One region of the Streptomyces sp. NPDC004732 genome, then DNA from elsewhere that is predicted to be linked to it. Evidence: riboswitches for the same ligand, from Rfam matches in the RefSeq annotation. Region 1 holds a riboswitch; the other holds the start of a gene.
The links. A riboswitch is a leader RNA that binds a small molecule or an ion and turns the genes downstream of it on or off. The one in region 1 is predicted to bind glycine.
Positions count from the first base shown of each region.

Region 2: it holds a riboswitch for glycine, as region 1 does, so the genes downstream of both, gcvP (aminomethyl-transferring glycine dehydrogenase) here and gcvT (glycine cleavage system aminomethyltransferase GcvT) in region 1, are expected to answer to the same signal.

Region 1 is NZ_JBEXJR010000005.1:388,281-404,008, reverse strand. Features, by position in the region: gene ABZV77_RS17260 (dipeptide ABC transporter ATP-binding protein) at 1-327, opposite strand, end outside; gene ABZV77_RS17255 (ABC transporter ATP-binding protein) at 351-1,448, opposite strand; gene ABZV77_RS17250 (ABC transporter permease) at 1,445-2,446, opposite strand; gene ABZV77_RS17245 (ABC transporter substrate-binding protein) at 2,598-4,352, opposite strand; gene ABZV77_RS17240 (ABC transporter permease) at 4,454-5,458, opposite strand; gene ABZV77_RS17235 (enhanced serine sensitivity protein SseB C-terminal domain-containing protein) at 5,756-6,529, opposite strand; gene ABZV77_RS17230 (enhanced serine sensitivity protein SseB) at 6,592-7,374, opposite strand; gene ABZV77_RS17225 (AAA family ATPase) at 7,434-8,123, opposite strand; glycine riboswitch at 8,273-8,381, shown strand; gene gcvT (glycine cleavage system aminomethyltransferase GcvT) at 8,531-9,664, shown strand; gene gcvH (glycine cleavage system protein GcvH) at 9,723-10,100, shown strand; gene glyA (serine hydroxymethyltransferase) at 10,124-11,386, shown strand; gene ABZV77_RS17205 (L-serine ammonia-lyase) at 11,562-12,932, shown strand; gene ABZV77_RS17200 (LacI family DNA-binding transcriptional regulator) at 12,919-13,932, opposite strand; gene ABZV77_RS17195 (discoidin domain-containing protein) at 14,047-15,728, opposite strand, start outside.
Region 2 is NZ_JBEXJR010000014.1:163,618-179,345, reverse strand. Features, by position in the region: gene ABZV77_RS34910 (MerR family transcriptional regulator) at 1-395, shown strand, start outside; gene ABZV77_RS34905 (bifunctional nuclease family protein) at 470-943, shown strand; gene ABZV77_RS34900 (MerR family transcriptional regulator) at 1,113-1,739, shown strand; partial or broken gene ABZV77_RS34895 (DNA polymerase IV) at 1,777-3,293, shown strand; partial or broken gene ABZV77_RS34890 (PRC-barrel domain-containing protein) at 3,209-3,589, opposite strand; glycine riboswitch at 3,734-3,833, shown strand; gene gcvP (aminomethyl-transferring glycine dehydrogenase) at 4,021-6,909, shown strand; gene ABZV77_RS34880 (DUF5999 family protein) at 7,043-7,249, opposite strand; gene ABZV77_RS34875 (hypothetical protein) at 7,556-8,140, opposite strand; gene ABZV77_RS34870 (glutamate--cysteine ligase) at 8,625-10,142, shown strand; gene ABZV77_RS34865 (substrate-binding and VWA domain-containing protein) at 10,146-11,921, opposite strand; gene ABZV77_RS34860 (type II CAAX endopeptidase family protein) at 12,090-12,893, shown strand; gene ABZV77_RS34855 (PhzF family phenazine biosynthesis protein) at 13,016-13,837, opposite strand; gene ABZV77_RS34850 (amino acid transporter) at 13,964-14,458, opposite strand; gene ABZV77_RS34845 (darcynin family protein) at 14,533-14,898, opposite strand; gene ABZV77_RS34840 (NAD(P)H-binding protein) at 14,962-15,728, opposite strand, start outside.

The DNA of each region.
Region 1 (15,728 bases):
CTGGAAGATCATCTGCACATCGCGGCGGAACGGACGCATGCCGCCCGTGCCCAGGTGCGTGATGTCCTTGCCCTGGAACTCGACGCGTCCGCCGGTCGGCTCCAGCAGGCGCGTGATGAGGCGGCCCATCGTCGACTTGCCGCAGCCGGACTCGCCGACCACGCCGAGGGTTTCCCCGGGGCGCACGTCGAAGCTGAGCCCGTCCACCGCCTGGACCGCCGCCACCTGGCGCTGGAGCAGCCCCTTCTTGATGGGGAAGTGCTTCACCAGGCCGTCGACCTTGAGCAGCGGCTCGGGCGAGCTCTGCGTCTGCGCCGGGATCGTCATCTCCTGGCCCTTCACGTCATCGTTCACAGCTTCGGCGCAATCTCTTCGGTCCAGATCCGGGTGCGCTCGTCCTGCGACATGTGGCAGGCGGAGTAGTGCCCGTCGGCCACCAGGCGCAGTTCGGGGCGCTCGCTGCGGGTGATCTGGTCCTTGGGGATGTCCGCGTAGGGGCAGCGCGGGTTGAAGGCGCAGCCGCTCGGCAGGTTGATCAGGCTGGGCGGGGAGCCCTTGACCGGGATCAGCCGCTCGGTCTCCTCGCGGTCGATGCGGGGCATCGAGCCCAGCAGGCCCCAGGTGTAGGGGTGCTGGGGTTCGTAGAAGACCTTCTCGGCCGTGCCGCGCTCGACGCACCGGCCGCCGTACATGACCAGGAGCTCGTCCGCCATCTCGGCGACCACGCCCAGGTCGTGCGTGATCATGATGACCGCGGAGCCGAACTCCTTCTGCAGGTCCCGGATGAGGTCGAGGATCTGCGCCTGGACGGTCACGTCCAGGGCGGTCGTCGGCTCGTCCGCGATGAGCAGCTCGGGGTTGTTGACGAGCGCCATCGCGATCATCGCGCGCTGGCGCATGCCGCCCGAGAACTCGTGCGGGTAGGAGTCGACGCGCTTGTCGGGCTGCGGGATCCCGACCCGGTCGAGCATGTCGATCGCACGCTTGCGCGCGGTCTTCTTGTCGACGTTGTTGTGGACCCGGTACGCCTCGGTGATCTGCTTGCCGATGGAGTAGTACGGGTGCAGCGCGGAGAGCGGGTCCTGGAAGATCATCGCCATCTCGCGGCCGCGCAGCTTGCGCACCTCGTCGGCCGGGGCGCTCAGCAGCTCCGTGCCGTCCAGCCAGATCTCGCCGGAGATCTGCGCCTTGCGGGCGCCGTACTGACCCGCGGTGTGCAGGCCGAGGATGCCGAGCGAGGTGACCGACTTGCCGGAGCCGGACTCGCCCACGATGCCGAGGGTCTTGCCCTTCTCCAGCTGGAAGCTGAGCCCGTCGACGGACTTGACCAGGCCGTCGTCGGTCGGGAAGTGCACCTTGAGGTCGCGCACCTCGAGGAAGGCGGAGGGAGCGGGCGAACCGGCGACGGGTTCACCCACCGCGGCTCCGCTCTTGGACAGTTCGGTCATCCCAGCCTCACTCGCGGGTCGATGACGGCGTACAGAAGGTCGACGACGAGGTTGGCGATGGCGATCGCGAGCGCCGCGAACAGCGTGACACCAAGAATGACGGGCAGGTCCTTGCTGCTGATGGCCCTGACCGCTTCGAGGCCGAGCCCCGGCAGGTTGAACGTGGACTCGGTGAGCACGGCGCCGCCCATGAGCACGCCGAGGTCGAGTCCGAAGACGGTGAGGATCGGGGTCATCGCGGAGCGCAGCGCGTGTTTGCGGATGACGGTGGCCTCGCCGAGGCCCTTGGCGCGGGCGGTACGGATGTAGTCCTCGCCGAGCACTTCGAGCATGGTCGCTCTGGTGAGGCGGGCGTACATCGCCGCGTTGAGGAAGGCGAGGACGATCCACGGCAGGATCAGTGTCTGTAGCCAGACGTCGATCGAGTCGTCGGTACTGAGGCTGTCCGCGATCTTCACCCAGCCGAGTTGGTGGACGAAGACGCCCATCGCGATCATGCCGGTGAAGAAGACGGGGAGCGAGACACCGCCGAGCGCGATGGTCATCGCGGAGCGGTCCCAGATCGTGCCCCGCTTGAGGGCGGAGATCACACCGGTGGCGACACCCGCGACGAGCCACAGGACACAGGCACCGGCGGCGAGCGCGGCGGTGACGGGCAGGGCGTCCTTGAGGGTCTCCCAGACGGGCGCCTCGGTACGGAAGGAGTAGCCGAAGCAGGGCGCCGGGCAGTGCGTGACGTCACTGCCGTTGACGTAGTCGCGCCCCATCGGGATGCCCTTGATGAAGTCCCAGAACTGGACGAGCAGAGGATCGTCGAGTCCCAGTTTGGTCCGGATGCCTTCGATCTGCTCGGCTCCGGTGGCCTTGCCGGCGAAGAGGACGGCGATGTCCTGTCCCGCCCACTTGGGCAGCATGAAGAAGACGGTGAAGGTCGCGAGCAGTACGACCAGCACCATGATGATTACGGCGAACAGGCGCCGGATGAGATAAGCAAGCACTGTGCGCGGCCCGGCGGTGGCCGGGACCCCCTTGTGAGGGGTCCCGGCCACCGCCCGGGGCCATCACCTGCCCTTCGGACTGGCGGGATTCGGCGGCGGTGGAACTACAACTGCTGTTTCCCTGACGGGAAGTGTGTGACAGCTACGGGTGTTACTTGACGACGCCGAGCGAGGCGTAGTCGTAACGGCCGTTGTAGCCGTCGGACATGTACGCGTTGGTCAGCCGCGACCCGCGCCAGGTGATGTTCTTCTCGTAGAGGAAGGGCATCCAGTCGGCCTGGTCGAGGATCCTCTTGTCGAGCTGCTTGTAGATGTCGCCGGCCGCGGCCGGGTCGGTCTCCGCGATCGCCTTGTCGAAGAGCGCGTCGACCTTCTTGTCCTTGATCTGCGACTCGTTGTAGTTACCGGTCGGGTTCAGGAAGCGGCTGTCGAACAGCGGCTGCGCGTAACCCTGGCCGGACGGGAAGTCCGGGCCCCAGCCGCTCATCGTCATGCCGTAGCCGCGCTTCTTCACGACGGACGGCGAGCCGGTGATGCTGGCGGTGTCGGCGCCGTCGAGCGAGTCGACCTGGACCTTGATGCCGACCTTGTCGAGCGCCTGCTGCAGCGACTCGGCGGCGTCGACCTCACCCGGCTGGTTGGTGCGGGCGGTGAGCTTGGTGGTGAAGCCGGACGGCTTGCCGCACTGCTTCAGCTCGTCCTTGGCCTTGGCGACGTCCGGCTTGCCCTTGCGCTTCAGCACGCCGTACGGGTCGTACTTGCTGTAGCCGGGGATCGCCACCGGGAAGGTGCTGTTGGCGATGTCGCCGGCCGCGACCTTGCCGCCGCGGGTCTGCTGAATGCTCGCGAAGTCGGTCGCGTAGAACACGGCCTTGCGGCAGTGCTCGTTGTCGAACGGCTTGGCGTTGTGGATGAGCGCGACGTAGCGCACGAAGGACGTGTGCATGTTGTCGACGTTGCCGCGGTGGTCCGTGACGGCGCTGACGCGGCCGGACTGGGTCATGCCCGTGCCGTTGATGTCGAGGTCGAAGTCCCCCTCCATCAGCTTCTTGTCGTTCTCCTCCTGGTTGGCGGAGAACGTCACGTCGATCTTGTCGGGCAGCGCGGCGCGGATCGGGTCCGAGGACTTCTTCCACTTGTCGTTGCGGACCAGAACGAGCTTCTTGTTGGACTTGTACTCCTGGAACTTGTAAGGCCCCGCGGAGAACGGCCGCTGCGTGTACTTGGCCTTCGTGTCCTTGGCCTCCTTCACCGGCGAACCGGTGGGCATGGCCAGGAACTGCTCGAAGTCACCGTTGCGCTTGGGCAGCTTGAAGATGATCGTCTGGTCGTCGGGGGTCTCGATCGCGTCGAGGCCGCCCTTGTCCTTGTACGGGCCCTTGTACTTGCCCTTGGGGTCGAGCGTCTGGCGGATGTAGCCGGGACCACCGGTGATGGTGTCCGTCGCCCAGGCGCGCTCGATGCCGTACTTGATGTCCTTGGCGGTCAGCGCCGAGCCGTCCTCCCACGTAAGGCCGTCACGCAGCTTGTACGTGTAGGTCTTGCCGTCGTCGGAGATCTTCGCCGTGGAGGTCGCGAGGTCCGGGACCAGCTTCGTGCCCGCCTTGCCCGGCTTGGTGTCGTAGGTCACCAGCTGCCGGGTGTAGAAGCGCATGAAGTCCCACGTCATGCCGTAGTAGGCGCGCTGCGGGTCGGCGGAGTCCAGGTCCTGCTTGCCGACCATCTTCAGCGTGCCTCCCTTCTTCTTGGAAGGGTTGGCGACCTTGTTCAGCGCCGCGTTGTAGCCGGCACCCTTCGAGTCGCTGTCGCCACCGTCACCGCCGCCGCACGCCGTGGTGGTCACCAGCGCCGCGACGACGAGGGCCGCACCGCTGGTGAGCCGTCGTTTCGTGGAACCTGTGGGCATTTTCTCGTAACCTCCGAGATCGCGGTCCCTGGCCTTGTGCTGCCGGAGAACCATGGTTAAAGCCACCTGACATGCGGCAGGGGCAAGCCAGTTGGGACCTTCTAGCGCGTCCCCTTCGGGTCGAGCGCATCACGCAGCCCGTCGCCGAAGAGGTTGAAGGCCAGGACGGTGATGAAGATCGTGACGCCCGGGAAAACCATGAACATCGGGTCGTGCTCGTACGTCTTGAGCGCGTCGCGCAGCATGCCGCCCCACGAGGCCGTCGGCGGCTTCACACCGGCGCCGAGGAAGCTCAGGGCCGCCTCCGTGAGGATGTTGGTCGGGATCATCAGCGTCGCGTAGACGGTGATGGGGGCGACCAGGTTGGGCAGCAGTTCGCGGAACAGGATGTGGCGCTTGCCGCCGCCGAGGCTGCGGGCCGCCTCCACGTACTCGCGTTCACGGAGCGAGAGCGTCTGGCCGCGGACGATGCGGCCGACGTACGGCCAGCCGAAGAAGCCGATGACCAGCACGAGGATGGCCACGCGCACGCTGGTGCCCTGCAGGCCCAGCAGGTCGTCGGGGAGCACGGAGACCAGCGAGATGATGAAGAGCAGCTGCGGGAACGAGAGCAGCACGTCCATCACGCGGCTGATCACGGCGTCGATCCAGCCGCCGAAGTAGCCCGCGATGATCCCGAAGAGGGTGCCGAGCGCCACGGCCACGATGGCCGCGAGGAACGCCACCAGGAGCGAGATGCGCGCGCCGAAGACGATCCGGCTGAAGATGTCGCGGCCCTTGTTGGGCTCGACCCCGAAGAGGAAGTCGCCGCTCACACCGCCGAGCGCGCCCTTGGGCAGACCCGTCAGCTCGTCGAGCTTGTCCTGGTGGAAGCCGTTGGGGTCGTGGCCCAACAGGTTCACGATCAGGGGCGCGAAGATGGCGACCAGCACCAGGAGCAGCACGGTGATGCCGCCGGCCAGGGCGACCTTGTCCCGCTTCAGGCGGGTCCAGGCGATCTGCTTGAGGGACCGACCCTCGACCTTTTTCACCCCTGCATCAACTGCGGGGGCGACGTCCTGGGTCGGGTCCGCGTCCGCAGGTGTGTCATGCAATGGTGCCGTCATCGTGGCAGGGACCCCTCTCAACCGGTGGTGACCGGCCCGCACTTGCCGCTGTAGCGACGTGATCAGTCCGTCGTACGAAGGGGCGGAGGCCCCTGGAGCGGGAGTCTTCATCCACGTCGCGATCTGTTACCAGACTTGACGGGGAAAGGATGCGCAACCGTGATGCTGATCGAGGTGTTCCGTTATCCGGACGCGAGTGAACGAGGGTCGAACACGGGGCAGTTGGGTTGCAAGGCGTCACAGGGGCCCATAGGGCCCCACCTGCACCACAACGGACATCACGTCCGTCGGCGCTGCTCAGTACTGCGCGGGGTATCCGTAGCCGCCCGCGGGCGCCGGGGCCGCCTGGGCCTCACGGTCGTAGAACGGCCTGGCATTGGCTCGTAGCCACATCGCGACCGGGTCGTAATCGTCCGACATCGCGACCGTCGAGACGGGCAGGCCCTCCGGAACTGCGGGGATGGACTGCCGCATCATCGTGCGCACCGCGTCGACCGACGGCGGCGACGTGTCGTACACGTCGAGGCCGATGGCCAGATATGGCGCACCGAGCGCGGGCTGCACCCAGGCGCGGCGCAGCGAGCGGACCACGGGGGTGCGGTGCGCGTTCTGCGTCAGCAGGGCGTAGAACTGGGGGATCTCGATGCTCGGCTCGGTGAGCCTGAGCGGTCCCGCGGGCAGCGCGTCGAGGCCCGTGGCGATGCGGCGCAGATCCAGCCAGGGGATGCCGACACCGCCGCCCGGCGCGTGCGGGTTGAGCCAGAGGCCGTAGTGGTCGGGGTAGAGGGTGCGGGCGATGGCGGTGCCGCGCACCACTTCGTAGCTCCGGTTCCAGCCACTGGCGGACAGCTCCTGGGCGGAGGTCACACAGGGTGCGTAGCCGAGGCCCTCGACCTCCATGTTCCCGTACTGGGCGTCGGGGGACCCGGCCTGGCCGTGCCAGAGCAGCATCCACACCTGGTCGGTGGCGAGCGCGCGCAGCAGTGCCTCGTACGCGTCGTAACGCCCCGGCGTCACCTGGCGCAGCAACTGCTCGATGTGCCCGGCCGCGGCCGTGCCCGACGCACTCACCCGTAACCGCCCCTTCGTGACGAACTCGGTGACCCTGTGGAAGACAGAGGAATGGAACCAGCTTAAGCGGCGATCCGGTGGTAGAAAGGCCGCACCTTCGCACGCAGCCAGTCGCCCACGGGGTCCTGCGCCACGTCGAGCAGCACCAGGTTCACCGGCCATGGGACCGGGGCCTGCCCCAGGGCGCGGCCCAGCGCCTCCATGGGGAGGTCGCGCGCGTTGCCGTCCCAGGTGGACAGCTCGACGCCGACGAAGAGCGTCGGGTCGTCCGTCTCCACATGGGCCAGACAGCGGCGCGCCGTGAGCACGACCCCCGCGGCCTCGAACTCCCGTGCAGCGGCGGCCAGGAAGTCCACCGGGTCCTCCTGCCAGTCCGGCTCGAACAGCCGTACCCGGCCACCGGTGCTCGGGCCGTCGAGCTCGGTGCGGCCGGTCCGGCAGAGCTCGGCGACGGCGGGCGGCGGCAGCGGGACGCCGACGGTGCCGTCCGGGTTCAGCGCAATGCCCAGCTGCGGGGGGAGGCCGCGGGCGAACTCGACGGCGGGCGCCACGGTGCAGCCCATCCGGTCGGCCGCGTCGCCGAGGGCCTGGCGGAACTGCTGCTCGGAGGTGAAGACGGGGACGTACGCCTGGCCCTCGATCTCCAGGGTCGGCAGGTCCAGGGTGCCGCTCTCGGGGCTGCCGCCGCTCGGCAGCGGTATCCAGAGGTGGCTGCGGCCGAGCACCTCGACGATGCGGCCGCCCGCGGACGCGGGGGCGCCGAGTGAGGCCGCAAGGACCTCCTCCAGTTCGTTGCCCGGCCATCCGCCGTACGGATGGGCATGTGCCTGCGCCGGAAAGTCCATCTGTCCAACCCCTGCTCGCGACCGCTCTGCCTGCGGCTCGAACCCTAACGCCGGTCGGCTCAGCGGTCGAAGGCGATCACCCGCAGCACCCGCGCGGCCGCCCGGTCGAGCAGCACGGCCGAGCGGCAGCCGAACGGCAGGTCGCCGCGCTCGGTGGCGGCGACCAGCCGGCCGACCGTCCTGCGGTGGCGTGCGAAGGCGTACCGCGAGACGCCGCGGCCGCGCTCGTGCTGGCCCCGCAGCGCCGTGTCCACCGGGACGTCGAGCATCAGCAGGTGCAGGGCCGTGCCGCGCCTGGCGGCCTCGCGGGCGAGCCAGCGGCGCACCCAGGTCTGGGTGCCGCAGTCGTGCACGACGACGCTCTCACCGGAGCGGAGGGTGCGGCGCAGCGTGGCGTAGTGCGCGAGGCGGACCAGGGGGCGGTAGACCGCGTAGGGCAGCAGGCGGGGCATCCGGTCGGCCCAGCGGTCGCGGGTGTCCTGGGAGTCGATGCGCGGGCCCGTGACGGCCTGCCGCATCAGGGTCGATTTTCCGCCGCCGGGCAGCCCGGAGACGACGACCAGGTCGCCCGCGCCGAACGTGAGGCGGTGCGGGCTGTGACCGGCCCGCTGCCGCAGATCGCGGACGACGGCGGCGGGCAGCCGACCGCAGCTCTCCGCGGCCGGGGCAGGAGCCTGCTTGGGCAGTGCCACCCCCGTGGAAGTGGCATAGAGACTCGTCCTGCTGCGCACCGTGATCGGCCTCCCCATAGCGGTCACGTACTGCTTCCCCCGCAAGTGTAAAGAGAAGGTAATGCGGCACAAGAGCACTCCGGAGTGACGGAACCCGCTGCCGGGCACGGGTCCCCCTGAACAGAGTCGCGTGCAATGATGTGCCCGCCAACTCCATACAGGCCGTTTGAATCCGCGCGGGAGAGTCTCCGGAACCCAGCTTGTGCTGTGGGCCCGGGGCGCCGAAGGAGCAAGTCCCTCCCTTGAATCTCTCAGGCCCCGTACCGCGCGGGCGAGGCACATCTGAAAAGCGGACCGCCCCGGCGGTCCCACCCAAGGTGCAAGCCGGACTTCTCGGATAGCGAGACACTCCCGGCGAACCTCTCAGGTTCCGATGACAGATGGGGAGGATCGACCTCGCCCGTCATGCCCTGGGAGTTCCCTTCATGAGCACTGCCCCCCGTCTGACCGCCCTAGATGCCGTGCATCGCGCGCTCGGCGCGACCATGACCGACTTCGCGGGCTGGGACATGCCGCTGCGGTACGCCAGCGAGCGCGACGAGCACAACGCCGTGCGCACCAAGGCAGGGCTCTTCGACCTGTCGCACATGGGCGAGATCACCGTCAGCGGCCCCGAGGCCGTGGACTTCCTGAACTTCGCGCTGGTCGGCAACATCGGCTCCATCGGCGTCGGCCGCGCCCGCTACACCATGATCGTCGCCGCGGACGGCGGCATCCTGGACGACCTGATCGTCTACCGGCTCGGCGCGCCGGAGGCCCCCGAGTACATGGTGGTCGCCAACGCGTCCAACGCCCAGACCGTCCTGGACGAGCTGAGCGCCCGCGCCGAGAAGTTCGACGTCGAGGTCCGCGACGACCGCGAGGCGTACGCGCTGCTCGCCGTCCAGGGCCCCGAGTCCCCCGGCATCCTGAAGTCGCTCACCGACGCGGACCTGGACGGCCTGAAGTACTACGCGGGCCTGCCCGGCACCGTCGCGGGCGTCGCCGCCCTCATCGCCCGCACGGGCTACACCGGCGAGGACGGTTTCGAGCTCTTCGTCGCCCCCTCCGACGCGGAGCAGCTGTGGGGCGCGCTGATGGAGGCGGGCACGCCCGTCGGCATGGTCCCGGCCGGTCTCTCCTGCCGCGACACGCTGCGCCTGGAGGCGGGCATGCCGCTGTACGGGCACGAGCTGACCGCCGAGCTGACGCCGTTCGACGCGGGCCTCGGCCGGGTCGTGAAGTTCGAGAAGACCAGCCAGTCGGACACCTTCCTCGGGCGTGCCGCGCTCGCCGCCGCCGCCGAGCGCGCCGAGACCGCGCCGCCGCGCAAGCTGGTCGGCCTGATCGCCGAGGGCCGCCGGGTCCCGCGCGCCGGTTTCCCGGTGGTCGCGGACGGCAAGGTGATCGGCGAGGTCACCTCCGGCGCCCCGTCCCCGACGCTGGGCAAGCCGATCGCGATCGCGTACGTCGACGCGGAGCACGCCGCTCCCGGCACCGAGGGCGTGGGCGTGGACATCCGCGGCACCCACGAGCCCTACGAGGTCGTGGCGCTGCCGTTCTACAAGCGCCAGAAGTGACCCCCCGCACATCTTTCCCGTTCCGCAGCACCCACCCGCGTACAGGAGAATTCAGGTCATGAGCAACCCCCAGCAGCTGCGTTACAGCAAGGAGCACGAGTGGCTGTCGGCCACCGAGGACGGTGTGGCGACGGTCGGCATCACCGAGCACGCGGCCAACGCGCTCGGTGACGTCGTCTTCGCCCAGCTCCCCGAGGTCGGCGACACGGTGACCGCGGGCGAGTCCTGCGGCGAGCTGGAGTCGACCAAGTCGGTCAGCGACCTCTACGCCCCGGTGACCGGCGAGATCGTCGCGGCCAACCAGGACGTCGTCGACGACCCCTCGCTGGTCAACTCCGCCCCGTTCGAGGGCGGTTGGCTGTTCAAGGTGCGCATCTCGGGTGAGCCGGACGACCTGCTCTCCGCCGATGAGTACACCGCCTTCACCGCCGGCTGACCCATACCGATAGGGATCGTGTGATGTCGCTTCTCAACACCCCCCTCCACGAGCTGGACCCGGACGTCGCCGCCGCCGTCGACGCCGAGCTCCACCGCCAGCAGTCCACCCTCGAAATGATCGCCTCGGAGAACTTCGCTCCGGTCGCGGTCATGGAGGCCCAGGGCACCGTCCTCACCAACAAGTACGCCGAGGGCTACCCCGGCCGCCGCTACTACGGTGGCTGCGAGCACGTGGACGTGACCGAGCAGATCGCCATCGACCGGGTCAAGGACCTGTTCGGCGCCGAGTACGCCAACGTCCAGCCGCACTCGGGCGCCTCCGCCAACCAGGCCGCCCTCTTCGCGATCGCCAAGCCCGGCGACACGATCCTCGGCCTGGACCTGGCGCACGGCGGCCACCTCACCCACGGCATGCGCCTGAACTTCTCCGGCAAGCAGTTCAACGTGGTCGCCTACCACGTGGACGAGGCCGGTCTGGTGGACATGGCCGAGGTCGAGCGCCTGGCCAAGGAGAACAACCCCAAGGTGATCATCGCGGGCTGGTCCGCCTACCCGCGCCACCTGGACTTCGCCGAGTTCCGCCGGATCGCCGACGAGGTCGGCGCGAGGCTGTGGGTCGACATGGCGCACTTCGCCGGTCTGGTCGCCGCGGGTCTGCACCCCAACCCGGTGCCGTACGCGGACGTGGTCACCTCCACCACGCACAAGACGCTCGGCGGCCCGCGCGGCGGCATCATCCTGGCCCGCGACAAGGAATTCGCGAAGAAGCTGAACTCGGCGGTCTTCCCCGGCTTCCAGGGCGGCCCGCTGGAGCACGTGATCGCGGCCAAGGCCGTCTCCTTCAAGGTCGCCGCGACGGACGACTTCAAGGAGCGCCAGCAGCGCACCCTGGACGGCGCCCGCATCCTGGCCGAGCGCCTGGTGCAGGACGACGCGAAGGCCGTCGGCGTCGACGTCCTGTCCGGCGGCACGGAGGTGCACCTCGTCCTGGTGGACCTGCGCAACTCCGACCTTGACGGCCAGCAGGCCGAGGACCGTCTCCACGAGGTCGGCATCACGGTCAACCGGAACGCGGTCCCGAACGACCCGCGCCCCCCGATGGTCACCTCCGGCCTGCGCATCGGCACGCCCGCGCTCGCCACCCGTGGCTTCCAGGAGGACGACTTCCGCGAGGTCGCCGACATCATCGCCGAGGCCCTCAAGCCGGGCTTCGACGCGGCGTCCCTCAAGACCCGCGTGACCGCTCTGGCCGACAAGCACCCCCTGTACCCCGGCCTGAAGTAGTTCCGTACTCTCTGTTTGTACGCTTTTGTTCGTACGTACGAAACATCGGGGCACCCCGCACACTGGAGAGTGAGCAGGGTGCCCCGCACCACGTCCCGCCCAGATCCCGCACCGCCTTGTACTTCTGCACTACCCCGGCAGACAACGGCGTCTACCAACCACCATTGGAGTTCCCGTGGCCATCTCGGTCTTCGACCTGTTCTCGATCGGCATCGGCCCGTCCAGCTCCCACACGGTCGGTCCGATGCGCGCTGCCCGCATGTTCGCGAGCCGCCTGAAGAACGAGGGCCTGATGGCCCACACCTCGGCGATACGGGCCGAGCTCTACGGCTCGCTCGGTGCGACAGGACACGGCCACGGCACCCCGAAGGCCGTCCTGCTCGGCCTGGAGGGCGAGTCGCCCCGCACGGTGAACGTGGAGGGCGCCGACGACCGCGTCGAGGAGATCAAGAGCGGCGGGCGCATCAATCTGCTCGGCATGCACGAGATCGACTTCGATTTCGACGAGGACCTGGTCCTGCACCGCCGCAAGGCCCTGCCGTACCACGCCAACGGCATGACGATCTTCGCGTACGACCGTGAGGGCGCCCTCGTCCTGGAGAAGACGTACTACTCCGTCGGCGGCGGCTTCGTGGTCGACGAAGATGCCGTGGCGGGCGACAACCCGATCGTGCCGGACGACACCGTCCTCAGGCACCCCTTCCGCACCGGCGACGAGCTGCTCCGCCTCACCGAGGAGACCGGTCTTTCCATCTCCGCGCTGATGCTGGAGAACGAGAAGGCGTGGCGCACCGAGGACGAGATCCGCTCGGGTCTGCTCGACATCTGGGGCGTCATGCAGGCGTGCGTGTCCCGCGGCATGTCCCGCGAGGGCATCCTGCCGGGCGGTCTGAAGGTCCGCCGTCGCGCCGCGAACTCGGCACGGCAGCTGCGCGCCGAGGGCGACCCGCAGGCCCGCGCCATGGAGTGGATCACGCTCTACGCGATGGCGGTGAACGAGGAGAACGCCGCGGGCGGCCGGGTCGTGACCGCCCCGACGAACGGCGCGGCGGGCATCATCCCCGCGGTCCTGCACTACTACATGAACTTCGTGCCCGGCGCCGACGAGGAGGGCGTGGTCCGCTTCCTGCTCGCGGCGGGCGCCATCGGCATGCTCTTCAAGGAGAACGCCTCGATCTCCGGCGCCGAGGTCGGCTGCCAGGGCGAGGTCGGCTCCGCCTGCTCGATGGCGGCGGGCGCGCTCGCCGAGGTCCTGGGCGGCTCCCCCGAGCAGGTCGAGAACGCCGCCGAGATCGGCATGGAGCACAACCTGGGCCTGACCTGCGACCCGGTCGGCGGACTCGTTCAGATCCCGTGCATCGAGCGCAACGGCATGGCGGCGGTCAAGGCCGTCACCGCCGCGAAGATGGCGATGCGCGGCGACGGCTCCCACAAGGTCTCCCTCGACAAGGTCATCAAGACCATGAAGGAGACCGGCGCCGACATGAGCGTCAAGTACAAGGAGACCGCCCGGGGCGGTCTCGCGGTCAACATCATCGAGTGCTGAGCGGCTGAGCGGTCGAGCCGCGGACGACGAGTTCCGGCTCGAAGAGGAGCTCGCCGGGGTGCGTCTGGGTGCCCCGGATCTGGGCGCACAGCAGGTCGACCGCCGCGCGGCCCATCGCCTCGATGGGCTGTCGCACCGTCGACAGGGGCGGCTCGGTGCAGGTCATGAAGGCCGAGTCGTCGAAGCCCACGACGGAGACGTCGGCGGGGACGGAGAGCCCCCGCCTGCGGGCCGCCCTGATGGCCCCGAGGGCGAGCGGGTCGCTGCCGCACACGATGCCGGTGACCCCGCGCTCCATGAGGCGCGCGGCGGCCGCCTGGCCGCCCTCCAGCGAGAAGATCGACCGCTCCACGAACTCCTCGGGCAGCTCCGTGCCCGCGGCCCGCGCCATGTCCCTGGCGGCCGCCAGCTTGCGGCGCGAGGGCATGTGGTCGGCCGGGCCGAGCACCAGGCCGATCCGCTCGTGGCCGAGCGAGGCGAGGTGGCGCCAGGCCTGCTCGACGGCGACGGTGTCGTCGCACGCCACGCAGGGGAAGTCGAGGCCGTCGATCGACGCGTTGATCAGGACGACCGGGATGTTCCGCTCCGCGAGGCGCCGGTAGTGGTCGTGCGGCGCGTCGGCCTCCGCGAAGAGGCCGCCCGCGAAGACCACGCCGGAGACGTGCTGCTGGAGCAGCAGGTCCACGTAGTCGGCCTCCGAGACCCCGCCCCTGGTCTGGGTGCAGAGCACGGGGGTGAGCCCCTGCTGGGCGAGGGCGCCCCCGATGACTTCGGCGAACGCGGGGAAGATCGGGTTCTGCAGCTCCGGCAGAACGAGGCCGACGAGCCGGGCCCGCTCGCCGCGCAGCTGCGTCGGCCGTTCGTAGCCGAGCACGTCCAGGGCCGTCAGCACGGACTGTCGGGTCGCGGCGGAGACGCCGGGCTTGTCGTTGAGGACACGGCTGACCGTCGCCTCGCTGACCCCCACCTTCTTCGCAACTTGAGCAAGTCGTCGCGTCATGGGCGCAAGAATAGCGCAAGGCCTGCAAGCCAGTTACGTAAACGGCCGCCCGGAATCCGGACGGCCGTGCACGCGTGCGCCTCCCTTACAGGTCAGGTGCAGGTCAGATGCCGGTCAGGGCTGCATGGTGAGCTTGAACGTGGACGTGTCGTTCTTGATGTCCTGCCCGTTGTTGCTCAACTTGGGCCGTACGAAGGTCGCTTCACCGACCGCGGGCCCCTGGCCCGCCTCCGGCAGCTCGTTGACGTAGATGCCGATGGGCGCGCCGGTGATGGAGACGTCCGTGAAGACGGTGTCCTTCACCGGGAACTCGGGAGTGCTGCCCGTGTACTTGGTCTGGAACATCACCCCGTGGAACGTCGGGTCGACGATGTCGACGTTGTTCACCCGGATCCCCTGGAAGACCTTCGACGCGGAGAACGCCCAGATGGCCGGGAAGTCCTGGCCCTTCCAGAAGGTGCCGCCCGCCCGTTCGATCGTGATGTTCTCGAAGGTGGTCGGATCCTTCCCGAAGCCGTTCATCGGGTAGCCGAAGTCCAGGGAGCTGATGGTGATCCCGGAGTAGACGAGGGTGTCGGCGATCCGGCTGTTGCGGAAGGTGTTGTTGTAGCCGCCGTAGACGGCGAAGCCCGCCGCGCGCCAGGTCAGGAGCGAGGTCAGGTTCTCGTAGACGTTGTCCTTCATGTCCGCGCCGCCCGCGTCGATGGCCGAGAAGAGGGCGAAGCTGTCGTCGCCCGTGGCCCGCGCCTCGTTGTTGGCGACCCGGTTGTCCGTACTGCCGTTGGTCATGTTGATGCCGTCGGCGAACATGTTGCGGATCCGCGAGTTCTTGATGGTCATGCGGTCCGTGTTGGCGCCCCAGTAGAGGCACACCATGTGTTCGTTCCAGATGTCGTCGATGGTGATGTCGGAGACGTTCTGGAAGTCGAAGACCTTGCCGGGTCCGTCGATGCGGGACGTGTAGTTGCCGAAGTAGGCGAAGCCCGAGAAGGACGAGCCCTTGGCGCTCGCCTCGGCACGGAATCCGACGTCCGTGTTGTCCTGGGACTTCGGTGCGTGGAACCGGGTGAACCAGGGCCCGGCGCCGACCACCTGGACGGCCTTCCCGTAGACCTGGAACTTGTTGCTCGTCTCGTAGTCGCCGGGCGGCAGATAGACGCCCGTCAGCTTTCCGCTGGTGTCCATGCGGACCTTGTCCAGGGCGTTCTGCACGTCCTGGTGGCCGAATCCGGCGGGCACCACGTACGAGCCGGGGTCGGGGTTGGCCTTCGCCGCCACCTGCTCCAGGTCGACGAAGTCGATGGCGTAGCGGGAGGTGTTGGCGCTGTCCTTCTGCAGCTTGATCCTGCTGCCCGCCTTGACCGTCCCGTCGAGCATGACGTGCGCCTCGTCGTAGATGTGCCGGGCCGGACCCGCTCCCGGCGAGTTGCCGGGCGAGGCCTCGTCCCCGTACAGCCAGGCGTACTTGGAGGTGAGGTCGATGGCCTTGCGGAAGACGCCGTCCACGTACACGTTCAGGGTCGCCTGGGTGCCTCCGCCGCCCGCGGCGTCCGGGATGGAGAAGCGGGTGACCAGGGTGTTGGTGTCCTGCTTGGCGGTGAACTCCACGGACTCGCCCGTCGAGTTCAGGGTGACGGCCTTGCGGCCGGAGGCCTCGCCCGCCAGGTCGCCGATGGTGCGGTTGGGGCCGACGGTCCTTGCGCCGCCCGCGAGGACGCCGTCCTCCGCCTCGTAGGTGTCGTAGGGCATGTCGGCGCCGCGGCCGACGAACAGCGAGTGGGTGCTGGTGTTGTTCG
Region 2 (15,728 bases), on a different contig from region 1:
CCCAGGATGACGCCGAGGGGCCGACGGCGGCCCGTGTGGGCCGTGACGAGCTGTTGGCCGCCGCGGAGATCGACGAGGTGCAGCTCCACGAGTGGGAGACGTACGGCCTCGTCGCGCCGTTGCCGGACGGCGGGTACGACGCGGAGGCCGTCACGGTCGCCTCGCTCGTGGTCGAGCTGGGCCGGTTCGGTATCGAGCCACGCCACTTGCGGGTCATGAAGGCCGCCGCGGAGCGCGAGGCCGGGCTCGTCGACCAGGTGGTCGCCCCACTGCGGCGGCACCGCAATCCGCAGACCAGGGCGCATGCCGAGGCCCGGACCAAAGAGCTTGCGGGCCTCACGGGCAGGCTGCACTCGGCGCTCGTACAGACCGCGCTCGGCGTCAGATTGCCCTGACTGGACCGCTCCCGGCCGTTACTCGGCGGGTGCCCGACTACCCAAACCTGCCAGCCACGTCCTAGGGTTGCTGTGTGAACGAGCTCGACGTCGTAGGTGTCCGGGTCGAAATGCCCTCCAACCAGCCGATCGTGCTCCTGCGTGAAGTGGGAGGCGACCGGTACCTCCCCATCTGGATCGGACCAGGTGAGGCGACCGCCATTGCCTTTGCGCAGCAGGGCATGGCCCCCGCACGACCGCTGACCCATGACCTTTTCAAGGACGTGCTGGAAGCGGTCGGCCAGGAGCTCTCCGAAGTGCGCATCACTGACCTGCGAGAAGGTGTCTTCTACGCGGAGCTGGTCTTCGCCAGCGGTGTCGAGGTGAGTGCGCGGCCGTCCGACGCCATAGCGCTGGCGCTGCGCACCGGGACGCCGATCTACGGAAGCGACGGCGTCCTGGACGACGCCGGTATCGCGATCCCGGACGAGCAGGAGGACGAGGTGGAGAAGTTCCGCGAGTTCCTCGACCAGATCTCGCCCGAGGACTTCGGCACCAACAGCCAGTGAGCCACTTCCGGCGGCCCGTATCCGGCCATTCGGCTAGCCTTTCCCCGCGGTGAGGCACGGAAAACCACTCTCAGGGTGATTATCACTCGGCGTGCCGAGTGTGGCGATCGTTGACGAGCCCCTGGCGACTGCCTACCGTCGAGAAGGCAGGTCAAGGAGGGAGGTCGGCGTGAGAAGCAGCGGCGACGGTACGGCGATGGGCGGTCCGTACCCGATCCACGGCGGTGCGGCCGATCCCTCTCCGAACCGACCGATGGCGGTCCAGGGGAGCGGGGACGCTACGTCCGAGGATGCGGCACAGACCGAGCAGGTCGGCTACCGCGGTCCCACCGCGTGCGCGGCCGCGGGCATCACCTACCGGCAGCTCGACTACTGGGCCCGTACGGGCCTGGTGGAGCCCAGTGTGCGGGCCGCGGGCGGCTCCGGCACACAGCGCCTCTACAGCTTCCGCGACGTGGTCGTCCTCAAGATCGTGAAGCGCTTCCTCGACACCGGGGTGTCGCTGCAGAACATCCGCACCACCGTCCAGCACCTGCGGGAGCGCGGGTTCCGTGACCTCGAGCGGATGACGCTGATGAGCGACGGGGCGACGGTCTACGAGTGCACGACGTCCAGCGAGGTCCACGACCTGCTCCAGGGCGGGCAGGGAGTCTTCGGGATCGCCGTGGGCGTCGTCTGGCGCGACGTCGAGGCCGCGCTGTCCCAGCTGCACGGCGAGCGCATCGACACCGGGGAGACGCTCGTCGGGCACAATCCGGCCGATGAGCTGGCCAGAAGGCGCAACAGGGCCGTCTGAAGCCGCGTTGTCAGTGGCGTAAGGCAGCATCAGAGGTGTGAGAAGCGCGCCGACGATTCTGCATCTGGACATGGATGCCTTCTACGCGTCCGCGGAGCAGGCCGCGAAGCCGAGCCTGCGCGGAAAAGCCGTGGTGGTGGGCGGTCTTGGGCCCCGTGGTGTGGTGGCCACCGCTTCCTATGAGGCACGGCGCTTCGGCGTGCACTCGGCGATGCCCATGGGGCAGGCGCGCAGGCTGGCGCCCAATGCCGCCTATCTCGTGCCGCGCTTCGGGCTGTACCGCGAGGTCAGCGAGCAGGTGATGGGGCTGCTTCGGGAGCTGTCGCCGCTGGTGGAGCCGCTCAGCCTGGACGAGGCCTTCGTGGACCTGGAGGCGGGGGGCGTCGCCGACGACGCGGAGTCGGCCAGGGCCGTGGGGGAGCGGTTGCGGGCGGACATCAGAGAGGTGACGGGGCTCTGCGGGTCGGTGGGGCTCGCCGTGTCCAAGATGCTGGCGAAGATCGCCTCCGAGGAGGCCAAGCCTGACGGGCTCAAGCTCATAGCGCCGGGGACGGAGCGGGCGCTCCTGGGCCCGATGTCGGTGCGGACGCTGCCCGGCGTGGGGCCTGCCACGGGCGACCATCTGCGGCGGGCCGGGATCCTCACGGTCGCCGAGATCGCGGAGGCCGGTGAGGACGAGCTCGTACGGCTCCTGGGGAAGGCCCACGGCGGCTCTCTGTACGCGATGGCGCTCGCGCACGACGAGCGGCCCGTGGTGGCCGAGCGGGAGTCGAAGTCGGTCAGCGTCGAGGACACGTACGACGTGGACATCCACGACCGGGTGCGGGTCAGGGCGGAGGTCGCACGGCTCGCCGAGCGGTGTGTGCAGCGGCTGCGGGCGGCGGGGCACTCGGGGCGGACCATCGTGCTGAAGGTGCGCAGGTTCGACTTCTCCACGCTGACGCGCTCCGAGACGCTCCGTGGGCCCACGGACGACCCCGGGGTGGTGCAGGAGGCCGCGGCGCGGCTGCTGGAGGCCGTGGACACCACGGGTGGGGTCCGGCTCCTGGGAGTGGGCGTCACGGGCCTCGCGGACTACACGCAGGAGGACCTCTTCGCGCAGGCGCAGCAGGCTCAGGCGGCGGTGGAGGCCGAGGCGGAAGGGGCCTCTCCGGGCGAGGGCGACGAGGCCGTGTCCGGGGAGGCGGGGCGGCCCGAGGGGCCGGAGAAGGAGGGTGCCGAAGAGCCGGTGGCGCCGGTGGAGAGACGGTGGTCGGCCGGGCACGACGTGCGGCATGCCGAGTACGGGCACGGGTGGGTGCAGGGAAGCGGCCTGGGTCGGGTGACGGTGCGCTTCGAGACGCCCCTTTCGGCGCCGGGGCGGGTGCGGACGTTCCGTACGGACGACCCGGAGCTGGCGCCTGCGGAGCCGCTGCCGCTGGTGGCTGCGCCCCCAGCCGCCGCCTCCGGATGAGGTGGCTTCAGGGGGTCTCTGTGCCCGCGACGTGGCCGAAGTTCTGGTCCGGGGGCGGCACGGCGGGCGGGGTCCCTGGGGGCGTCGTGTCCAGGCCGTAGTGGTGGTAGAGCTGGAGCTCCTGCTCGGGGGAGAGGTGGCGGCCCACTCCGAAGTCCGGGGCGTCCCTGATCAGGGCCCGGTCGAAGGGGATGCGCAGGGTGCCGTCCTCGACGAGTTCGCTGGGTTCCAGGGGGACGAAGGCGTCCCGGCTGAAGAGACCGGTGCGTATGGCTGCCCATTCCGGTGCGCCGGTGGCATCGTCGAGGTAGACCTCGTCGATCGTGCCGATCTTCGCCCCGTTCCGGTCGAACGCCTTGCGGCCGATCAGGTTGCGCGGATCGATATCGGTCTGCACGGGCCCTCCAGCTGGTCGCGGCTTGTCGAAAACGGGCGTAACTCATCCTTAATCATTCGTAGTCACTACGAAAGAGCACTTCGGGGCAGGTGGCCACTCGAGGGATCGGTCCTGGTCCTCGCTGGTAGGCTGGCGCCTGGCTGCTGACCCCGTGCGGGAGAGCTCTCCGGAATGTACTTCCCGGAGGCGCCGAAGGAGCAAATCCTCCCCGGAATCTCTCAGGCACCCGTACCGCACGGACGAGGTCACTCTGGAAAGCAGGGCGGGCGTCGGGCGGGCACGTTCGGAACCCTTCCTCACCGACGGTGAAAGCAGATCTGTCGCAAGACGGGCCTGTGAAGCTCTCAGGTTGACATGACAGAGGGGGAGGCCGTCCGGGTACCCGCGCCGTGGTACCCCTCGCAGGTCGTGCAGACCAGGAGGCCTCCGCAATGACTGCCACCAATCGCATCCCGCTCTCCGAGCTCGAAGCGGGCATCCCCTTCGAGCAGCGGCACATCGGGCCCGATGCGGAAGCGCGGGCCAAGATGCTCGCGCAGGTCGGGTACGGCTCGCTCGACGAGCTGACGGCCGCCGCGGTGCCGGATGTGATCAAGAATGCCGAGGCGCTGAACCTGCCCGGCGCGCGTACCGAGGCCGAAGTGCTGGCCGAGCTGCGCTCCCTCGCCGACCGCAACCAGGTCCTCGATTCCATGATCGGACTCGGCTACTACGGCACCTTCACCCCGCCGGTCATCCTGCGGAACGTGATGGAGAACCCGGCCTGGTACACCGCCTACACGCCGTACCAGCCCGAGATCTCGCAGGGCAGGCTCGAGGCGCTCCTCAACTTCCAGACGATGGTCGCCGAGCTGACCGGCCTGCCCACCTCCGGGGCCTCGCTCCTCGACGAGGGCACCGCCGCCGCGGAGGCCATGGCTCTGTCGCGCCGCATGGGCAAGGTCAAGAACGGCGTCTTCGTCGTCGACGCCGACGCCCTGCCGCAGACCATCGCCGTCATCCAGACCCGCGCCGAGCCCACCGGCGTCGAGATCGTCGTCGCCGATCTGAGCGAGGGCATTCCGGCCGAGGTCGCCGAGCGTGGCGTCGTGGGCGTGCTCGTCCAGTACCCGGGCGCCTCCGGTGTCGTACGGGACATAAAGCCGCTCATCGACCAGGCCCACGAGCTCGGCGCCGTCGTCACCGTCGCCGCCGACCTGCTCGCCCTCACCCTGCTCACCTCGCCCGGCGAGCTGGGCGCCGACATCGCCGTCGGCACGACGCAGCGCTTCGGCGTGCCGATGGGCTTCGGCGGCCCGCACGCCGGATACATGGCGGTGCGCGAGAAGTTCGCGCGCAGCCTCCCGGGGCGCCTCGTCGGTGTCTCCGTCGACGCCGACGGCAACAAGGCCTACCGGCTCGCGTTGCAGACCCGTGAGCAGCACATCCGCCGCGAGAAGGCCACCAGCAACATCTGTACCGCTCAGGTGCTGCTCGCCGTCATGGCCGGAATGTACGCCGTCTACCACGGGCCCGAGGGCCTCAAGTCCATTGCGCGGCGCACCCACCGGTACGCGACGCTGCTCGCCGCCGGGCTCACCGCCGGAGGCGTCGAGGTCGTCCACGGCGCGTACTTCGACACGCTGACCGTGCGCGTCGAGGGCAGGGCCGAGGAGCTGGTCTCCGCCGCCCGCGAAGGCGGCGTGAACATCCACCAGATCGACGCCGACCACGTCTCCCTGGCCTGCGACGAGACCACGACGCGGGCGACGCTGGCCGCCGTGTGGGGCGCGTTCGGGGTCGAGGCCGATGTCCAGGAGCTGGATGCCGCCACCGCGGACACGCTGCCCGAGGGCCTGCTGCGCGGCGACGACTACCTGGCGCACCCGGTCTTCCACCAGTACCGCTCCGAGACCGCGATGCTGCGCTACCTGCGCAAGCTCGCCGACCGCGACTACGCGCTCGACCGCGGCATGATCCCGCTGGGCTCCTGCACCATGAAGCTCAACGCGACCACCGAGATGGAGCCGGTCACCTGGCCCGAGTTCGGCCAGCTGCACCCCTTCGCGCCCGCCCAGCAGGCGCAGGGCTACCTCACGCTCATCCGCGAGCTGGAGGAACGTCTCGCCGAGGTCACCGGGTACGACAAGGTCTCCCTGCAGCCGAACGCCGGTTCGCAGGGTGAGCTCGCGGGGCTGCTCGCGGTCCGTGGGTACCACCGCGCCAACGGCGACGAGCAGCGCACCGTCTGCCTCATCCCGTCCTCCGCGCACGGCACCAACGCCGCGAGCGCCGTCATGGCGGGCATGAAGGTCGTCGTCGTGAAGACCGCCGACGACGGCGAGATCGACGTCGAGGACCTGCGCGCCAAGATCGAGAAGCACCGCGACGAGCTGTCCGTGCTGATGATCACCTACCCCTCGACGCACGGCGTCTTCGAGGAGCACGTCGCCGACATCTGCGCGTCGGTGCACGAGGCCGGCGGCCAGGTGTACGTCGACGGGGCCAACCTCAACGCGCTGGTGGGCCTCGCCAAGCCGGGCCACTTCGGCGGCGACGTCTCGCACCTCAACCTGCACAAGACGTTCTGCATCCCGCACGGCGGCGGCGGCCCCGGCGTCGGCCCCGTCGGTGTGCGCGAGCACCTCGCGCCGTACCTGCCCAACCATCCGCTGCAGCCCGCGGCAGGTCCCGAGACCGGCGTCGGTCCGATCTCCGCGGCGCCGTGGGGCTCCGCCGGGATCCTGCCGATCTCCTGGTCGTACGTACGCCTCATGGGTGGCGAGGCCCTCAAGCGGGCCACCCAGGTCGCGGTGCTCTCGGCCAACTACATCGCCAAGCGCCTCGAGCCGCACTACCCGGTGCTCTACACCGGCCCCGCCGGTCTCGTCGCGCACGAGTGCATCGTCGACCTGCGGCCGCTCAGCAAGGCGACCGGTGTCAGTGTCGACGACATCGCCAAGCGGCTCATCGACTATGGCTTCCACGCGCCGACCATGTCGTTCCCGGTCGCGGGCACCCTGATGATCGAGCCGACGGAGAGCGAGGACCTGGGCGAGATCGACCGGTTCTGCGAGGCGATGATCGCCATCCGCCGGGAGATCGAGAAGGTCGGTTCCGGCGAGTGGACCGCCGAGGACAACCCGCTGCGGAACGCCCCGCACACCGCCGCCGCGCTGAGCGGTGAGTGGGAGCACGGCTACAGCCGCGAGGAGGCGGTCTTCCCGGCCGGTGTCGTCGTCGCGGACAAGTACTGGCCGCCGGTGCGCCGCATCGACCAGGCGTACGGCGACCGGAACCTCGTCTGCTCCTGCCCGCCGCTGGATGCGTACGAGGACTGATGCAGGCGCCCGTGTGGAGCGGGCATGCGTCGGGGCCGGTTCGGAGACTTCTCTCCGGGCCGGCCCCTCGTCTTTCCCGTGATGCTGTGGTGCCGTGCGGCGATGCCGTGCGCTCGTGCGGATGCGCCAGTGCTCAGGCCGCCGTCATGATCTGGTCGGTGCCCAGCGGTCGGTGCGGGGCGATGATCTGGCCGTCCGGCAGCAGCTCACCGGTGTCCTCGAAGAGCAGGACGCCGTTGCACAGCAGGCTCCAGCCCTGCTCCGGGTGGCTGGCCGCGAGCAGCGCGGCCTCCCGGTCGGCGGAGTCGGCTGTCGGGCACGGTGGTTGGTGCTGGCACATGGAAGGGTTCTTTCGCTGCGATGAGATGGCTGTGACGTCGGTCCTGTGGCTCGATGCGGTATTCATAACCGCCCCCCGTTGTAGTTGGTCCGATCCCAGTGTTGCCCTCCGGGCGTCAATCCGCAGGGATTTTGCCGCAGCGGCTCCTACTGCTTAAGGACGTATCACCCGCCCGGACGGTTCAGCCCAACTTCCCTGACTCTTCGGGTGGTTCGGGGTGGCCTGACCGGGCTAGTCCACCTGGGTGGGCAGCGCTGTGCCCCGCGGCCGGGGGGCTGCGGGGCACAGGAAGCGTGCGGGGCGCTGTCAGGCGGGTGAGCTCAGCAGCGGTGCCGGCGTCAGACGGTGGTTGAGCATCGGAAGGAGTTCGGCGACGCGGTGCGGGCGGTGGGCCGCGATGCCGGGCGGGGCGGGGGCCAAGGGCACGAGCAGATCGGTGGCGGCCAGCGAGCCCTCGGCGCCGTCGTCCGTGCAGTCGCGGTGCAGCCAGAGCGTGAGCATATACAGCTCGGGCACGGAGAGCAGCCGCGGCTGGCACGGCATGGGCATGGCCTCCGCGTGGCGCAGGGCGCGTTCGGTGGAGGTGATGTAGGGCCCTTCGAAGAAATGGGAGAACGCCCAGCCGTCCGGGGTGAGGATCGCGTCGGCCGCGGCGACGGAACGCTCGGCGCAGCGGATCAGGAAGCGCCAGCCGGCCAGTCGGGTGGGTGAAGTGGCCTGTGGGGTGATGTGGTCCAACACGTGGACGGGCAGGGGGAGTTCGGGGATCGCGGGTCCCTGGGCGGTACGCAGGGACGGTGTGCGGGCCTCGCTTACGGCAGTGGGGGAACCGAGTGCCGCGAGAACGCTGCGCAGGGCGGGCGCGGGAGCCGGGGGGACATGCAGCGGCATGGTGGGTCGCCTCTCTCATTCGACAGGCACAGTGGAGCCGGGGGCAGGTGCGTGACGGCGCTGTCAGCTCTGGGTCAGAGGGGCGGGGGCTGGGGCCGCGAGCGCCAACTCTCTGCCTAGATTGCGGAGTTTATACGAGCCATGTTCGATGGGTGTTTCACCTAGACGCAGTGGATATTGCGAGCAAGGACTTATTGAGACGTCCTTGTGCGGGCCTTTACGCCGTTTTAGTGCGGGTCTCGGGGTCGTGACCTCGTATTCCCCGATGCGCGCGGTCGGCCGATTTCTGCCGGTGCTTTTGACCAGGCGCTTCGGTACAGAATCTGCATCGTGCCGCATGCCTGGTGAATGTGCCGGACAACCGCCGCGTCGAGCGTACTGGTCGGGGGTCCCGCGCGGGGCGTTATCGATCACATTGCCTGGGCATCATCCCCCGTACACAGCGGCCGGACCCTGGGCTGCCCGTTCGAGGAGGGACGCTTCGATGGGGGAGAAGGTCGCGGCGGGCACGTTCGACCTGGCCGACAGGCACCACTACCGAGGCAAGCTCCGGGCGTGTCTTACGGGGCTGGAGCGGATGTTGAAGGAGGAGCGATTCGATCGGCCCAAGAATCTCATGGGCATGGAGATCGAGCTGAATCTCGCCGGGCCCGACGGGCTGCCGAGGATGTTGAATGCGCAGGTACTTGAGCGCATCGCGAGCCGGGATTTCCAGACGGAACTCGGAATGTTCAATCTCGAAGTCAACATCGCCCCGCACCGGCTCGGTGGCCGCGTTCTCGACCGGCTCGCCGAGGAACTGCGCACGGGCCTCAACTATGCGCACAGGAAAGCGAACGAGCTCGCCGCCGGGATTGTCATGATCGGCATTCTGCCGACCCTGAACGACGCCGACCTCGTCTCCGCGAACCTCTCCGACGTCGATCGCTACGCCCTCCTGAACGACCAGATCGTGGCGGCACGCGGCGAACACTTCGCGCTGGACATCCAGGGTGTGGAGCGGCTGACCTGCACCTCGGCGTCGATCGCGCCCGAAGCGGCGTGCACCTCCGTGCAGTTGCACCTGCAGGTCACGCCCGCCCGGTTCGCCGACGTGTGGAACGCGGCGCAGGCGATCGCGGCCGCGCAGATCGTCGTGGGCGCCAACGCGCCGTTCCTGTTCGGCCGTGAGCTGTGGCGCGAGTCGCGGCCGCCGCTGTTCCTGCAGTCCACCGACACCCGGCCGCCCGAGCTGCAGGTCCAGGGCGTGCGGCCGCGCACCTGGTTCGGGGAGCGCTGGATCACCAAGCCGCTGGAGCTCTTCGAGGAGAACCTGCGGTACTTCCCGGCGCTGCTGCCCCTGATGGAGGAGGAGGACCCGCTGGGTGTCCTAGACGCCGGCGGCGTACCGCGGCTCGGCGAACTCGTCCTGCACAACGGCACCGTGTACCGCTGGAACCGCCCGGTGTACGGCATCGCCGACGGCGTCCCGCACCTGCGGGTGGAGAACCGCGTACTGCCCGCGGGCCCCACCATCACCGACGTCATCGCCAACGCCGCCTTCTACTACGGGCTCGTGCGGGCGCTCGCGGAGGAGGCGCGGCCCGTGTGGACCCGGCTGCCCTTCGAGGCCGCCGCCCGCAACTTCGACGTCGCGTGCCGCCACGGCATCGACGCCAGGCTGCAGTGGCCCCGGCGCGGCAGGCTCGGCGGCACCACCGAGGTGGCGGCCGTCCACCTCGTACGCGACGAGCTGCTGCCGCTCGCGGCGGCGGGGCTGGACGCGTGGGGCGTGGAGGCCGCCGACCGCGACCTGTACCTCGGCGTGATCGAGGAGCGGTGCAGGCGGCGGGTCAACGGCGCGTCCTGGCAGGCCACGACGTACCACCGGGCCCTGGACGGCGGGATGTCCAGGGAGCAGGCGCTGGCCGCGACCACCAAGCGGTACAGCGAGCTGATGCACAGGGGAGAGCCGGTGCACACATGGCCGGTGGGGCTGCGCGAACCGGCGGTCCTGGGCTGAGCATCAGCCCTGGTTGCTGCCCGCTTCCATGATGGCCTTGAGGATGACCGCGTGGATCTGCGCCGGGTCGTCGACCTGGTGGCCGGAGCCGCCGGTCGCCTCGGCGATCTGCTGGACCTCGTCCTTGTCCGCCTCCGGGCCGACCGCGATGGCGATGATCGGCACCGGGTGCTCGCGGTCCGACATCTCCTCCAGCTGGGAGATCAGGGAGCTGCGCGAGATGCTGCCCGGGTCTTGGTTGACGCCGTCGGTCAGGATCACCAGGGCGTTGAACTTGCCGCGCGCGTACGTCGACCGGGCCTCCTTGTAGGCGGCGAGCGTGGTGTCGTACAGACCGGTGGCGCCGCCCGGCACGGGTTGCAGGCTGCTGAAGGCGTCCGACAGTTCGTCGCGGTGGGTGGCGCCGCCCTTGCGGTCGCCAAGGCGCCGGGTCGGTTCCAGCTTGCGGTAGTCGCGGGTGCCGTCCAGCCGGGTGGCGAACTCCCACAGGCCGATCTCGTCCTCGTCGGTGAAGCCCGCGAGGGCCCTCAGCAGCGAGGCCTTGGTGATCTCCATGCGGGACTGGTTGCGGCCGGGCACGAACTGCGCCATGGACTCCGAGGCGTCGACGACGGTGTTGAGCCGGGCGCTCTGCACCGTGATCGTCCACATGCCCAGGGTCTCCTGGAGCTGCTTGTCCGACGGCGGGTCCGTGGCCTCGTCCGCGTAGGGCTGCGGGGTGCGGCCGCCCGCGGCGGTGACCAGCTTGTCGGAGGGCTGGTCGGGGTCGGTCCTGAAGCCGTGCTCCGTCAGGATCCGGCGGCCTTCGTCATCGCTGAACATCGTCATGAAGCGCAGGGCGGCCCGGCTCGTGTCGGTGGACATCCGGTCGTCCTCGACCAGCGTGTACGGGTAGTCGAGCCGGGGCGAGCCGTCCTTGGGGTAGAAGAGGTCGAGGCTGTTCTCCTCGCCCGCCGACGCGTTGTGCGCGTATGCGGCCTGTTCGGAGAGGATCAGGGCCTGGTTGCGGCGGGGGTTGCCCTGCTCGGTGCCGGAGCCGTCGCGGGCCAGGGTGTCGAGGAGTCGGCCGTCGCTGTCGGTGGTGCGGGCCGCAAGCGCCTTCGCCAGGGCGGCGGCCCGGGTGTCGCCCTCCTTGCCGCCCTGCTTCTTCGCGGACGCGCCCATCTTGGCGAGGGCGAGCAGGCCGGTCGCGCTGCGCGCGGGGTCGGCCGCGCCCAGGCGCAGCTTGTCGCCCTTCGTCGCGGCGGTGGTCAACTCCGGCCAGTCGTACGTCTTCTTGGGCCAGCCCAGCGACTCGGCGGCGGACGGCACCATGCCGATGCCGACGGGCGAGGAGGCGACGTTGCCCGCGGGGGAGACCTTGCTCTGCTTGCCTCCGATGCCGACGCGCTGCACCCAGACGTCGGAGTCCGGCACCCACACGTCGTACTCCGGATCGCCCTTGCCGGAGCGGAGTTCGGCGGCGACCTTGTACGAGTCGCGCGCGGTCACCCGCACGTCGATGCAGTGCCCGTCCGAGGTGATCTCCTGCTCGCGGGCCTCGTCGGCCGCCTCGCGCAGGGCGGGGGACACGGCAGGAGCGGCGACGACGTCGAGGCTGACCGCGTCGTCGCCGCAGGAGCCGCCGAAGGAGAGCAGACCGGCGCTGACGGCGGCCGCCGTGCCTCCCGCCACCACGAGGACGAGCGCCGTGGCGATGGCGACCGTGCGTCCGCGTGCCTGCGCTCGGGGGCCGGGCGCTGCCGTTCCGTGCTCATCGGGCAAGCTGTGACGTCCCATGGCGGTGGTGCCCCTCCTTGGAAGATGAAGCAAGGAAAGAGGGGGCCTGTGCGCCTGGAATCGGCGTCCGTCCCCCTCGGCCTGTCGCGCACGATCTTCGTAACTTCTTTCGAGACCCTAGCGGGGCGAGGATGGGGATGAGGCGGGATTACTCAACTGGAGGCGTAAGTGCAAGCGGAGCCGGGGCCGATGGCCGGTTCTTTTCCAGCGGACGGGCCGTCACGACGGATCCTGAGGGATGAGACGCTGCTCGTACTGGCTCTCTCGCTCGGGGCGAGCGGTGTGTCCGCGCTGATCAGCTTTGTCGGGTCGGTCACCAAACCGGGCGGTCTGAAGGACCAGGCGGCCACGATGAACGCGTCGGCCGCGCCGGGTCGGCCTTGGCTGGATCTCGCATGGCAATTGTTCGGAATTACGACCGCGTTGGTGCCGGTCGCGCTGGTCGCGCACTTCCTGCTGCGCGAACGGGAGGGGCTGCGGACGATCGGCTTCGACCGGACCCGGCCATGGCCGGATCTGGGGCGCGGCACCGCGATCGCCGCGGTGATCGGCAGCACCGGGATCGCCTTCTATCTGGCGGCCCGCGGGCTCGGCTTCAACCTCACGGTGGTGCCGGAGGCGTTGCCCGAAGTGTGGTGGAAGTACCCCGTCCTCGTGCTGTCCGCGGTGCAGAACGCGGTCCTTGAGGAAGTGATCGTCGTCGGGTATCTGCTGCGCAGGCTCGGCCAGTTGGGGTGGACGCCCATGGCGGCGCTGGTGGGCAGTTCGGTGCTGCGCGGCTCGTACCACCTCTACCAGGGCATCGGCGGGTTCGTCGGAAACCTCGCGATGGGCGTGGTCTTCGCGCTGCTCTACCGCAGGTGGGGGCGGGTCGGCCCGCTGGTCGTGGCCCACTCCCTGCTCGACATCGGCGCGTTCGTCGGATACGGGCTGCTCGCGGGGAAGGTGGGGTGGCTGCCTACGCCTTCGTGAGGCGGAGGGGGACGTGTGTGAGCCGGTGGGGACGTACGTGATTCTCGTACGTCCCCACCGTGCTGTCCGGGCCTCGGGGCCTCTGAGCCTTCGGCCCTTCGGCCCTTCGGGCTCTCGTGCTGTCAGGCGAAGAGCTCGCCCTCGATGACCGTGACCGCGCGGCCGGTCAGGAGGGTGCGGTCGCCCGTGAGCTCCGTGCGGACCAGGCCGGTGCGGGCCGAGGCCTGCAGGCCGGTCAGTTCGGTGCGGCCGAGGCGCTCGGACCAGAAGGGGGCGAGGGCGGTGTGAGCGCTGCCCGTCACCGGGTCCTCGTCGATGCCGACGCGCGGGAAGAAGCAGCGCGAGACGAAGTCGTAGCCGAGGGAGGGATCCTCGGCCGCGGCCGTGGCGATGATGCCGCGCTCGGAGTACCGGACGAGGGCCCTGTGGTCCGGGGCGAGCGACCTGACCGTCTTCTCGTCGGCGAGCTCGACCAGCAGGTCGCCTACGTTCCGGCCCGTGTCGTACGCGCGGAGCGGCTCGGCGCCGAGGGCCTCGGCGATGCCGTCGGGGAGTTCGGCCGCGGTGAGCGGGGCGGTCGGGAAGCCGAGCGTGAGGGTGCCGTCCTCGTGCGCGGTCGAGGTGAGGACGCCACTGCGGGTGGTGAAGCGGACGGTGCCCGAGGCGGCGCCCGTGGCGTGCAGGACGTGTGCCGTGGCCAAAGTGGCATGGCCGCACAGGTCGACCTCGGTGGTGGGCGTGAACCAGCGCAGCGCCCAGTCGGCGTCCCCGCCCGTGGGCAGCGGGTGGGCGAAGGCGGTCTCCGCGTGGTTGACCTCCCTGGCCACGTGCTGCAGCCAGGTGTCGTCGGGAAAGGCGTCGAGGAGCAGGACCCCGGCCGGGTTGCCCGCGAACGGGCGGTCGGTGAAGGCGTCGACGATGCGGATGCGGTGGGAAGTCGGCATGGGGATCACGGTAGAGGGCTGTGGAGTGCGCGGGGTAAGTCCAATCTGGATTCACTGGACTGGTTGAGGGGAGTGATTGGCCTGCCGGAGGTTCGCTCGTCGGCTCGTTCTGCGTGGCGGGGTGTCTTATACGAAGTGGGTGGCGATCCCGAAGGCTCGGCGGAGCTGCGCCATGTCGTGCCGGTCGCGGTCCCTGGGCTCGTATCCCTGGTGGAAGTAGACCTGCTGTTCGGCGGACAGGCACGGGACGGGCGTTCCCTCGATGGTGCCTGTCACGAAGCACGAGGCGGGATAGGTGAAAGGGCGCTCCGGTTCGGGTGAGGCCTGAACCGCCGAGCCGTCGTCGGCGAAGACGAGCGGATGAAGGTCGATCTCCCGGCCGTCCGAAGCCGTCACCACGAATCGGATGGGCCGCTGGTTCAGGCTCTCCACGAACCCCGCCTCGGAGAGAGCCGCCACCACGACGGTTTCCTGATCCTGCCGATGCATCAGGTCCATGTCGCGGTGGTCCCGGGTCTGCTCGCCGATCAGGGCGTCGATCCCCCACCCTCCGCCGATCCAGACGTCGACCTGTGCCCGCCGCAGCAGGGTCAGGACGGACAGCACCTCTTCAGCCGTCATCACATGACGCAGGCTAGAAGCGATCACCTCGGGCGGCGAACGAATTCCTCGGTGCGGGGAGACGGGTCAGGTGGTCAGGTGCTGATGGTGGTGACGGCGTCGACTCCGTAAGTACGCGCGTAGCCGTTCTCGGTGCCGACGAGGAGGTCGACCACCTCGAAGTAGCGGTCCCAGAACGGGGTTTCGCGCAGGGCGTCGATCAGGAGCTGGTAGGCGTTGTGGTCGTCCGCCTCCCAGACCCAGACGTCGGTGACGCGCGCGGAGTAGAACTCCGTGTCGTAGAAGCGGGACCTGACGCCCGTCGTCCTGGCCTTGATGGTGGGGACGACCTGGGTGGTGAAGGCCTCCACCCGTTCCTGGACGGTCAGGGCCAGCCATTCGGGTGTGGTCTTGACGAGCATGAATGCCGTGACCGGTGTCTTGGGTGCCTCGACGGGCATGGGGTGCCTCTTTCTTGAAGAACTTGGCGAAGGTGTGGGGCCGGACGTCGGCCCGGAGCGGTGTCAGGCGAGTACGGCGGGCTTCAGTACCTGCGCGCACCACTGCTCGAAGGTGGTGGGGGACGAGGACGCGTCGGTGCGGGGCACTCCGGCATCCAGTCCGTCGTCCTTGGCGCGCTTCATGTCCACGATTCCCTGGACGAACGTCTTGTCGAGGCCGTAGCCGACGAGGGTCGTGCGCAGGTCGTCGTAGGACTGGCGTTCGTAACGGACCGGCCGTCCGAGCTGCGCGGTCATGATGCGGGCCAGGTCCGCGGGGGACAGGTCCTGCGGTCCGAGGACGGGCACGCTGCCGACGCCGGTCCAGGTGCGGTCCAGGAGCAGGGTCGCGGCCGCGGCGGCGATGTCGGCGACGGCCACCAGCGGCGCCTTGCGGTCCGCGTCGACGGAGTCGGTGAAGACGCCGGTCTCCCGGATCGAGTCGGCCTCTTCCAGGAGGTTCTCGAAGAACGACGGGTTGGCCAGGGCGCGGTAGGCGACGCCGGAAGAGGCGATGACGTCGTCCATGGCGAGGGAGGCGGTCACGAGTCCGGCGCGGTCGGCGACCGGGGTGCCGCGGCCGAGTGCGGAGACGCCGACGACGTGGCCGACTCCGTGGGAGGCCAGGGCTTGCGCGGCGGGACGGGCGAAGCCGCTGAAGCCTGCCTCCGGGGTCAGGGAGGAGTCCGGGGGGGCGACCCAGAAGACGGCGTCGGCGCCCTCGAAGGCACGGTCGACGACCTTGGCGTCGCCGTGCGAGCCGGTGATCACCTCGACGCGTTCGCGCACGT